2 regions of the Arthrobacter sp. UYEF20 genome follow, and region 1 is predicted to be linked to the other one. Evidence: riboswitches for the same ligand, from Rfam matches in the RefSeq annotation. Region 1 holds a riboswitch; the other holds the start of a gene.

Region 1 (5,452 bases):
TGACGCGCACCGCGACGAGCGCCGCGGCCGCCGGAGCCCGTTCCGCCAGGTAACGGAATTTGCCGCCGCCAGTGGGGTGGGGCAGAAGGCCGGCATTGCCCTGGCGGCTACGGGCCTGGTCCTGACGATCGCTGTCCCCGCCACCGGCCCGGTCATGGCTACCGACGGCTCGTCGGGCTCGGTCTCCGCTACGGCGCAGCCGGATGTAACGGCCGCCTCCGCGGCCAAGATCGACTTCAGCCGGACCGCCGTGACCACGAAGGGCGATCCCGACGGCAAGCTGAAGCAACTGCTGAGCGCGCAGTCGGCGGGCAGCATCACGCGCGCCGCTTCTTCCGGCAGCCTGGGCGCACCGCTGGACCAGATGGTTTCCGCCTCGCCCTTCGGCTACCGCGTCAGTCCCATCACCGGCGGTGCCGGCGAGTTCCACCGCGGCCAGGACTACGCCGCGCAGTGCGGAACGGCGGTCCACGCGGCCGCCAGCGGCACCGTCACGTTCACCGGCTGGCATCCCTTCGGCGGTGGCAACCGCGTGGTGATCGACCACGGCAACGGCCTGGAGACCACCTACAACCACCTGTCCTCATCAAGCGTCCGTGTTGGCCAGACGGTCTCCCGCGGCGATGTTGTGGCCATGAGCGGGACCACCGGCGCCTCCACCGGGTGCCACCTGCACTTCGAAGTGATGGTCAACGGCGACGTCGTGGACCCCACCGGCTGGCTCTAAATAGCCGATGGATGACTCTCGCATTCTTGTGACACGCCGTGATCTGAATGTGACATTGGGTCCCAACTGCTGTACCGTATGAAGTACGCCAACTTCTCCGAAGTTGGCGCTCTTGAGTGGATTGCCTAGCTCTGCCACCGCTCAAGGTCCGTTCGCATGACATCGTCTGGCAGGGGCGGGGGAACCAATTTTGGTCTTCGCAAGAAGACCTTGGGGTTAAGTCGCAAAGCTTTCCAGGAAGCAGCGCGGCCGGGTGACTCCCATCCGAATCCGACAGCTCACCTCGCAGGCATTGGGAGAGGCTACTTTCGTGTCTTCACGCCACAATGCTGCGCTTAAACGCGCTTGCGCGGCTCATTCGAGCCCGCTGAAATCCACGTCCCGTGCTGCCCTTGCCGGCGCCCGGAATGGATCTCACTCCGCCGACTCAATCTCTGCTGAGTTCGGCCCGCAGGCCAAGCACCTGCAAGCAGTTCCCGCTTTTGGCGCGTCTTCGCAGTACACCCTTCGCTAAGTAACCCATTCGGGGCGATCCGGCGTACCCCCAAGATGCCGGAGCGTCCTCTGTCCGCGCCTGAAAAGTGCGGTCCAAGGATCACGAAAGAGAGAACTTAATGACTACTCGTGCAAATACTGCACGGCACCGCGCCGAGGTCACCAAGACCAACTCGCTTGCTGTCATTGCCAAGGCCGTCGGCGACAACGCCGGTACCATGGGCCGCCAGGCCGCAGTCGTCGCTGCCGCTTCCGGGCTGGTCCTGACCAGCGGAATCGCAGCCAACGCTGCCGAGACCAACGTTCAGCGCGAATCCACCTCCGCTTCGGCACTCGAAGTCCAGTCGGGCACCCCGGCAACGATCTCGGCGGCTTCCACCATTGCGATCTCCTACGAGAAGCCGGCCGTTTCCACCTCACCTGCTCCGGTCGTCGAGGCCGCAAAGCCCGTCGTCAACGTCCAGGACTCCAAGGCCGGTGCCGCCGGCGCCTCGGCCTCGACGCAGGGACTCTCCGTTGCCAGCGGCGCCGGAGCTTCCATCGCTGCCGCCGCCTACGCCCAGCTCGGGGTTGGACAGGACTGCACCGCACTGGTCACGAACGCTCTGGCTGCGGCGGGCATCAACTTCCACGGCTGGCCGGCAGGTTACCTGTCCCTGGGCCGCACCGTGGGCGCCGGCGAGGCACAGCCGGGCGACCTGGCGTACTACCAGAACGGTGGCGTGGGCATGGCCCACATCGCTGTCTACGTCGGCAACGGCATGGCTGTCCACGGCGGCTGGAACGGCGGAACCACCGCACTGAACAGCGTCAATATCGGCTCCGGGCCGGTCTTCATCCGCGTCGGCGGCTAAATCGCCGCTGGCTGGAAACAGCTGTCTGAAAACAGCTGTCTGAAAACAGCCTGAAAGTCGCCACCAAGAAGAGGACCCCCGCCCCTGTGGCGGGGGTCCTCTTCCTGTACGCCCGGCCATCTCCGGCAGACACGGACCCCCTTGCGGGAGAAAAATTCGGTGATCCGGCCTTGGGGTGTTTACTCTTGTGGTGTCGATCCATAGCCCGACCATGCAGAGGGCAGCCGGCCCTCGTGCCCCTGGCGGGTGCGGCCGTGAAGAGGTATGCGGATGCGCACTCTCGTTCTGAATGCTGGATATGAACCGCTCGCGGTAGTCACCTTCCGCCGGGCGCTCGTTCTCGTGCTTACCGGAAAGGCCAGTGTGGTGGCCGAAGGAGACGATCCGGTTGTTGGTCCCCAGGACATCCTGGGCCGGCCGTCGGTGATCCTGCTCAACCGCTACATCCGGCCCCGGTACAACACCATGACGGCGGTCAGCCGCCGGGGTGTGCTTCGCCGGGACGGACAGCGCTGCGCTTACTGCGGAAAAGCGGCCCACACCATTGATCACGTCCAGCCCAAGTCAAGGGGCGGTGCCGATTCCTGGGAAAACCTCGTGGCGGCCTGCCTGCGGTGCAACAACGCCAAGGGTGACCACACCCCCGCCGAGATGGGCTGGAAGCTCAGCTTTGTCCCGGGACCACCGAAGGGCACCATCTGGCAGATTAAGGAACTGGAAAAGCCGACGCCGGCCTGGGACCCTTTCCTCTTGCCGGAATCCGCGGCCTGATTCGTTTGCCTGGAGTCAGGCCGGACGTGTTCTGCCGGACCAAGTTGCGGCCTGGGCCGGGCCGGGGCCTGGTGGCACCGCGCTAGGCTGGCCAATGGAATTCGATGCTCTGGAATTGGACACTGTGGAATTCGATGCTGTCATACTCGCCGGAGGGCGGTCCTCACGGTTGGGCGGCTCGCCCAAGTCCGCCCTGGTGCTCGGCGGCCGGACCCTCCTCGAACGCGCACTGCAGGCCGCGAAGGGGGCCGGGGCGATCGTCGTCGTCGGACCGGACCCGGGATCGCTTCCTGCGGGGGTGCTGAACTGCCGGGAGGAGCCGCCTTTTGCTGGGCCGGCCGCCGCGATCGCCGCCGGACTCGCCGCCCTGGCGGCCCACCATTCGGGGGACGGCCGGACCGTCCGTGCGCCTCGGCTGACCCTCGTGCTGGCCTGCGACATGCCCCGGGTGGATGCCGCTGTCACGGCGTTGCGCGCGGCCCTGGATGCCGGTCCGGAGGTCGGCGCCGTCATGGCAGTCTCCGCGGACGGACGACGGCAGCCGCTCGCCGGCTTTTATGGCACGGCCGCGCTACAACACTCCGTCGCGGAAGCCGCGGAGCGGGGCGGGCTGGCGGACGCCTCGGTGTTCTCCCTTCTTGCTAGTCTTGACGTGCGGGGAATTCTCGTGCCCTCCGGTTCCACGGATGACGTGGACACCTGGGACGATGCCGCCGCACTTGGGGTATCCGGCCGGATTCCGGACCATGGACCGGACGAGCGGTCCGGAGCTCCGCGACTGAAACCGACTTTGGAGGCAAACGGTGAAGAGCCAGGATGAAACTCTGGAAGATTGGTGCCGTGCCCTGCTCCAGGCCCTCGAGCTGGAGGATGTTGAGATTGACGTCAACGACGTCCTTGCCCTCGCCGGGGTGGCCGCACACTCGGTGGTGCGTCCTGCCGCCCCGCTGACTACTTTCATCGCTGGCTTTGCCGCCGGTCTGGCCTCCGGTTCCGGCCAGGCGACGGACGCGGTCTCCATGCAGGCGGCCATCGGCGTGGCCCGGAAGCTCGCCACTGACTACGCGGCCACCGAAGCCTCCGGGGCATGACGCCTGCGCCGCCTCATGGCAGTGCTGCTGCCGGGAACGACTCCGCTCCCGGCGGAATCCAGGCCCCAGCGGACGATGAAGAGGGTGCCGGTAGCGCCCCGCCGGAACCGCACCGGCACGCGGCACACACCTGGCAGGAGGCCAGGCAACTCGCTTTTGACTGCGCCACACCCATACCTGCCGCGCGGGTGGCTCTCAGGAATGCCTTGCGGCGTATCCTCGCGGACGACGTCGAAGCGCTGCAGGACATTCCGCACTATGCCTCTTCCGCCATGGACGGCTGGGCTGTCAACGGCAGCGGGCCATGGATCCTGGCGGAACCGGGCCAGCGGCTGGCCCCGCACCAGGCGAGCCCGATCGTTACCGGCGGCCTGATCCCGGCTGGAGCCAAAGCGGTGCTCCGCAGCGAGAGCGGCCTCATTTCCCCGGACGAGGACGGGCTGCCGGCCCTGACCACCAGTGGCGCTGCCAGGCCCGGCGAGCCGCGAAACGGTGAACACGTCCGCAAGGCAGCGGAGGAAGCCACTGCCGGAGAGCTGCTGATCAAGGCCGGCACCGTGCTTAACCCGGCCCATCTGGCCCTCGCCGCCCTGGCCGGCCACGACACCGTTCCTGTGCTGGGTAAGCCGGTAGTCAGGCTGGTGCTCACCGGCTCCGAGGTCGTCTCGTCGGGTATCCCTCAACCGGGGGAGGTCCGCGACACCTTCGGCCCGCAACTGGCCGGTGTGGTGGAGCTGCTTGGCGGGATCTGCAGCGGCCAGGTGAAGATCGGGGACAGCTACGCCGAATGGCTGGCCGCCCTGGCAGACAACGACCCCGCCGTTCCGGACTCCGGGCCCGCAGGGGACGCCGGGTTTGAGGTCCAGCTCGCCGACGTCGTCATCACCACCGGGGGCACCGGCCGCTCAGGCACCGACCATCTCCGGCGTTCCGTAGCCGAGCTCGGCGGCCGGCTGCTGATCGACGGCATCGCGATGCGGCCCGGCCATCCCGCCGTGCTGGCCGAACTGCCCGACGGCCGCTTCATCATTGGCCTGCCGGGGAACCCGCTCGCGGCCATGATGGCACTTTCCACCCTGGCCGCACCGCTCCTGGCGGCACTGGGGCACGGAACGATGCCACCCGTCGTCGAAGTGCCGTGCGGCTCGACGATCGAACCCGATCCTGGCCGGACGCGGTTGATGCCTTTCCGGTTGCTTTACGGCATGGCGTCGCCGGCACAACATGCGGGACCAGGAATGCTGCGCGGGCTGGCTGCGGCCGATGGTGTGCTGGTGGTGCCGCCACACGGCGTCCAGCTGGGAGAGCTGGTCTCCGCCTTCGCCCTCCCCTGGGGCGCCCCCATCCCGGAACCGGGAGCCGCCGGGGCGAAAGCCACGACCGCACCTAAGCGTCCCGCACGGAAGCCCGCCGGCACGGACGGTCCCGTTGACTGGAGCGCCCTGCGCGGCTGAGACCGGCGAGGGCCCGCCCTGAGACCGGCGGGGTCCCGCCCTGCGGGAGGCGGGTTTGCG
Region 2 (5,452 bases), on a different contig from region 1:
GGCGCCTCCGACGTCACCTGCATCTGCCTGCTCGCCGCCCCCGAAGGCCTGGCCAGGCTGGAGGAGGAGCTCGCGGACGCCAACGTGACGATCGTCCTCGCCTCGATCGACGAGAAGCTCAACGAGAAGTCCTACATCGTGCCCGGCCTGGGCGACGCCGGCGACCGCCTCTACGGCATCGCGGGCTAGTACAGCCAGACAGCCGCGTTGAGGACCCGGCTGTTGAGGACCCGGCTATTGCCGGGTCCGGCACGCGTTCCCTTCCGGAATCCCGCAGGCCGCGCTAGCGTGTGGGCCATGGACTGGAAACTTGAACTCGTGTTTGTCCCCGTGTCCGATGTGGACCGCGCCAAGGACTTCTACGTCAACAAAGTCGGCTTCAACGCCGACTACGACGAGCGGCCCATGGACGGAATCCGCTTCGTCCAGCTGACCCCGCCGGGCTCCGGCTGCTCGATCGCGATCGGCGAGGGCCTCACCGACGCGCCGCCGGGCACCGCCCCCAGCCTGCAGCTCGTGGTCAGCGACATCCAGGCCGCGCACAAGCAGCTCAAGGATAACGGCGTGGACGTCAGCGACGTCGATGTCCAGGACTGGGGGCACTTCGTCCATTTTGCGGATCCCGACGGCAACAAATGGGCGGTCCAGTACATCCCCAACCGGCCCAACGGCTAGACGTCATTTTCGTTAATTCGTCGGGGGTTGAGGCCCGGTCGTCGCGCCGGGGGGGACATGCCCAGTCGTCGCGCCGGGGGGGACATGTCCAGTTTTCGCGCCCGAAACAGGGCATAGCCGGAATATGTCCATCCGCCGACCCCGGCGCGGGGCATGTCCTGATCCGGGGGCACGTACAGTGACTCCGCTGCGGGCGTCGGGCCACTTCCCCGGGAGGACCGCCCAGTCTTCGCGCCCGGCACCGGCGGCACCGTGACGTTCCCTGGCCGGAAGCCGGGCACGTGGACGCGGGCAGTCGGCGGGTCCCTCCTGCCCGGTTGCTTGCCGCCGAACCGCCTGCCTGCCGTGGTGAACCCCGGATTCCCGCGGGCGGTTTGCGCGTGGCGCCGAAGCAACCGGGGAGGAACGTCACGGCAGGGGTGCGTGGGGCGTTTCCGGTGGCCGGCGCCGGGCTACTTCCCGGGAGGACCGCCGAGTCCTCGCGCCCGGGACAGGGCATAGCCGGAGTATGTCCATCCGCCGACCCCGGCGCGGGGCATGTCCTGACCGGTGGTCATTTTCGCTGAGGCCGTCGGTGTCAGGCTGCCGGTGCGTGCTCGTACCTGCCCAGGCGTGGCAGCTGGCGGTCGAGGCCGGTGGTGTATTCCGGTCGACCGAGCCGGCTGGTCGAGGTCCTTGAAGCCGCCGCCCGTGATGGCCTGGCGCGGCACCGCCTGCGGCCTCCGCCTCAACCACCCCACCGCCTGGACCTGACCCCCGACGAACTAACGAAATTGCGCGCTGGACGCACCAGCGCACGGCTCCGCCCGCGGCCAGCACTCAGCACTCAGCACGAAAGAATGCCCCGAACCGCAGGGATTCGGGGCATTCTTGCTGAAACAGGTACGTCCTGAAGCAGGTACGTCCGGGGAAACTGCCGGCCGGCTTAGTACCAGTTGTTCGCGTAATGGAAGCTCAGGGCGCCGCTGGGGGAGCCGTAGCGTTCCTTGACGTAATTGAGACCCCAGTTGATCTGGGTCCGGTAGTTGGTCCGGTAGTCAGCGCCGGCGCTCGCCATTTTTTCGGCCGGCAGGGACTGGACCACACCGTAGGCGCCGCTGCTCGGGTTCGTGGCCGTGGTCTTCCAGTCGGACTCCTTGGTCCAGAGCTTCATCAGGCTCTGCATTTCGCCGGGCGCCCAGCCGTAGGATTCCAGCCGGGAGGCGGCGTAGGCCTGGGCCCCGGCGGGATCGTCAACGGCGACGGGCGCCGCCGCTTCGGGGGCCGGTGCCGGTGCGGGCGCCGGGGCCGGGGCAGGTGCCGGCGCGGGTGCCGGCGCCTCGGCGGGTGCCGGGGCCGGTGCCGCGGCAGAAGCCGGGGCAGGTGCTTCAGCGGGCTTCGCCGCCGCGGACGGGGCCTCAACGCTGGCGCCGGGGGGCACGAAGGCCTGGGCGTCGCGGACCCGTTCGAAGTTCAGGGGCGTCAGCGGGTCGGCGATGGTGGCGGACGCCTTGGAACTGCCGGCGGTGGAGTTGCGGCTGGACGTCTCGGCGGCCTGCCCGGCAGCGCCAACTCCGACCAGGACCGCGCAAACGGTGGCAACGACGGCGACGCGGCGGCCGGTGGAACCGATGCCCGCGGTAAACCGGGACAGGGCCGAGGCCGGCTTGGCTGACTCGGCGCGGTGGCGTGAATGCGTGGAGCCGAATTTTCCTGCGGCGCCTTCGCGGCGCGTTTGTACCTTGAATTTAGTCATGATGCCTCTCAACGCCTGCGGAGTTAGCTGTCGGGTTCGGATGAGAAATCCGGCCGCACGGAGCTTCACGTGTCGGCTTCACCCCAAGGGTGCATAAATGCAGATGCCCGGGAACTCTGGGTTCCCCGCCTCTGCCTGGTCTAGCGAATCCGGGAAGCGGCAGAGTTTGGCGTCCATCCGGATGCACGGCCCAGTGGCGGCCGCACTCTAAAAACCGTACAGGAGTTCCATCCGAGAGTCACATTTTGGTAACGGACATCACGACGGCGGAGTGTCGCCTTGCGCTCTTCCGCCCAGCCCTCCGCACCGTGGCTACGCCACCTGCGGGCTCGTGGGCAGGCGCACGGCGAACTCCGTCCTGCCTGGCCGGGAGGTGACCTCGACGGTGCCGCCGTGGGCCGCGACAATCGCCTGCACGATCGATAAGCCAAGCCCGCTGGTCCCCTCGGCAGTGGTTGCCGGGGCGACGGCGGGGGCCCAGTGGCTGCGGGGAATCCCCGGACGGGCAGCGGCCGCCGTCGTGACTGCCGGGTTCTTCCGTGCCGCGTCCGCGCGGGCGAAGCGTGAAAAGACCTTATTCATGAACTGAGCGGGGATTCCGTTGCCGTTGTCGGTCACCGTGACCACGGCGCTTCCATCGGCTGAACGCATCACTCCGGTCACCACGGTGGTCCCGGCCCTGGTGTGCTTGCGCGCGTTGGAGAGCAGGTTGGCCAGCACCTGATGGAGCTGCGCGGAGTCGCCGCGGACCACCACCGGCTCTTCCGGCAGTTCCAGCTGCCAGAGGTGATCCGGGGCCATGACCTTCTCGTCGCTGACCGTCTCGATTGCCAGCTGGGTGAGGTCCACCTCGCTGAGCTTGAGGGGCTGGCCCTCGTCCAGGCGGGCCAGCAGCAGCAGATCCTCAACCAAGGTGGTCATCCGTTCGGACTGGCTCTGCACCCGTGCGAGGGACTTCTCGCCGTCCGGCGTGAATTGCTCGGTCATCCGCATCAGCTCGGTGTAGCCGCGTATGGCGGTCAACGGGGTCCGCAGCTCATGCGAGGCATCGGCCACGAACTGGCGCACCCTCATTTCGCTGAGCTGCCGCGCCTCAAGCGCGTTGGAGACATTGTCCAGCATCTGGTTCAGCGCGTAGCCCACACTGCCCACTTCCGTGCCACGATGGGCGGCCGACGCCGGCACCCGGACTGCGAGTGCCACCTCGCCGGCGTCGAGGGGGAGCCGGGAGACCTTGGTGGCCACGTCGGAGAGCTGTTCGAGCGGCTTCATGGTCCGGCGGATCAGTGCCGTGCCGGCGAGACCGATCACGACGAGGCCGCCGGCAGACACCACCACCATGGTCCACACCAGCGAAGCCAGCGTGTTCTGCTTTTCCGCCAGCGGGAGCCCGGTGACGATCACGTCTCCATAGGGGGTCCGCACGGCAGTGAGCCGGTAGGCGCCGGCCGAGAGCGTCCGGTCAACCGGGAGGCCGTTGGGCGTGAGCTCGAGGAGGACGTGGTCGTCATCGGGGGAGAGGCTCTTCCGGGTGGCGTCCCCGGCGAGGAAGCCGGGGTTGCTGACGGCGCCGCCCAGGATCCGCGCGTTGAGCGTACCGATGCCCTGGCCGCGGGCCTCCAGCGGATCGGAGCGTCCGCCGGAATTACCGGGTGAGGGCCGTCCGAACAAGCTGGCGCGGTGGGACGCCTCATCCAGCTGCGTGTCGAGTTGCTTGGTGAGGACGACGTCCATGGAGGCGTAGCTGAAAAGTCCTACGGCGCCGCAGATCGCCACAAGCAGCGCCATGGTGACGAGGACCAGCCGGGTGCGCAGATGCCAGGTGGAGGGGTCGCGCCACTTTCGCCGGGGGGCAGGGGTCTCACCGGAGAGAGCGCGCACGGATCAGTCCGCCGGCTTCAGGACGTAGCCGGCGCCGCGCACGGTGTGGATCATGGGAGCGCGGCTGGCATCGATCTTTTTGCGGAGGTAGGAGATGTACAGTTCGACGATGTTGGCTTGTCCGCCGAAGTCGTAGTCCCACACCCGGTCCAGGATCTGCGCCTTGCTGATGACCCGTTTGGGGTTCTCCATGAGGTAGCGCAGCAACTCGAACTGCGTCGCGGTGAGGTGCAGTTCCTCGCCGGCCCGGGTGACTTCGCGGGTATCGATATTGAGGACGAGGTCACCGACCACGAGCTCCGCTGAGTCCATGGCGGCCGCGCCGGAGCGCTGCACGAGCCGGTGCAGGCGCAGCAGGACTTCCTCCATGCTGAAGGGCTTGGTGACATAGTCGTCCCCGCCGGCGGCGAGGCCGGTGATCCGGTCCTGGACGTCGTCCTTCGCGGTGAGAAACAGGGCAGGCACAACCGGAGCGAAGGCGCGGATCCTGCCGAGCACTTCGACGCCGTCGAACCCGGGGATCATGACATCGAGCACCAGCACGTCGGGGCGGAACTCCTTGGCGAGTTTGACCGCTTCGGGTCCGTCTGCCGCGACGGCGACGGACCAGCCTGCCATCCGCAGGCCCATGCTCATGAGCTCGGAGAGGCTGGGTTCGTCATCCACGACGAGGGCTCGGATGGGGGAGCCGTCCGGGTGGGTGAGCTGCGGAAGGTTGTTGGTCATGGAGTGCGAGGAGGCCATGGGACAACTCTCCGATCTGCCGGTTAGGCGGGGCTTTGGGGATCCTGTGCTGCACCTGTGAATCCCAGCGTAGCGAGCTGGAAGCCGCTGCGTCGGCGTGGAGAGGTCCGTCGCGGGCGTCGGCGCCGGCGTCTCGCCGGACCGAACGGCCGGCATGGGCGGCGGACCTTTCGAAAGCGTTCCACCGCCGGACAATTCGAGCCTGACGGAGTGACCACTCTGTGGGACGGTGGACATTGAATGATAAGTAGGCGAAGCTTCCGCCGGATTGCCCTCCCATGAATGATTCTTAGCAAACAGCCGTCCGAGGCGAACAATATTCGGCCAAACCCCTCGACTGACCAGTCGGTCAAGAAAACATCTGTTATTTTCTCGATGCCGCAGAATTGTGATCTGCACTACAATCCTGCATTTCGT

What was found. Region 1 has a riboswitch for cyclic di-AMP ahead of ABIB26_RS05465 (NlpC/P60 family protein). Riboswitches for the same ligand answer to the same signal wherever they lie in the genome.
Region 2: it holds a riboswitch for cyclic di-AMP, as region 1 does, so the genes downstream of both, ABIB26_RS10085 (aggregation-promoting factor C-terminal-like domain-containing protein) here and ABIB26_RS05465 (NlpC/P60 family protein) in region 1, are expected to answer to the same signal.

Annotation. Positions count from the first base shown of each region.
Region 1 is NZ_JBEPNP010000003.1:279,902-285,353, reverse strand. Features, by position in the region: gene ABIB26_RS05470 (M23 family metallopeptidase) at 1-727, shown strand, start outside; cyclic di-AMP (ydaO/yuaA leader) riboswitch at 875-1,033, shown strand; gene ABIB26_RS05465 (NlpC/P60 family protein) at 1,342-2,076, shown strand; gene ABIB26_RS05460 (HNH endonuclease) at 2,347-2,847, shown strand; gene mobA (molybdenum cofactor guanylyltransferase) at 2,942-3,667, shown strand; gene ABIB26_RS05450 (DUF6457 domain-containing protein) at 3,651-3,938, shown strand; gene ABIB26_RS05445 (molybdopterin molybdotransferase MoeA) at 3,935-5,392, shown strand.
Region 2 is NZ_JBEPNP010000007.1:75,884-81,335, reverse strand. Features, by position in the region: gene upp (uracil phosphoribosyltransferase) at 1-189, shown strand, start outside; gene ABIB26_RS10090 (glyoxalase superfamily protein) at 298-675, shown strand; gene ABIB26_RS10085 (aggregation-promoting factor C-terminal-like domain-containing protein) at 1,601-2,410, opposite strand; cyclic di-AMP (ydaO/yuaA leader) riboswitch at 2,409-2,566, opposite strand; gene ABIB26_RS10080 (HAMP domain-containing sensor histidine kinase) at 2,723-4,198, opposite strand; gene ABIB26_RS10075 (response regulator transcription factor) at 4,295-5,035, opposite strand.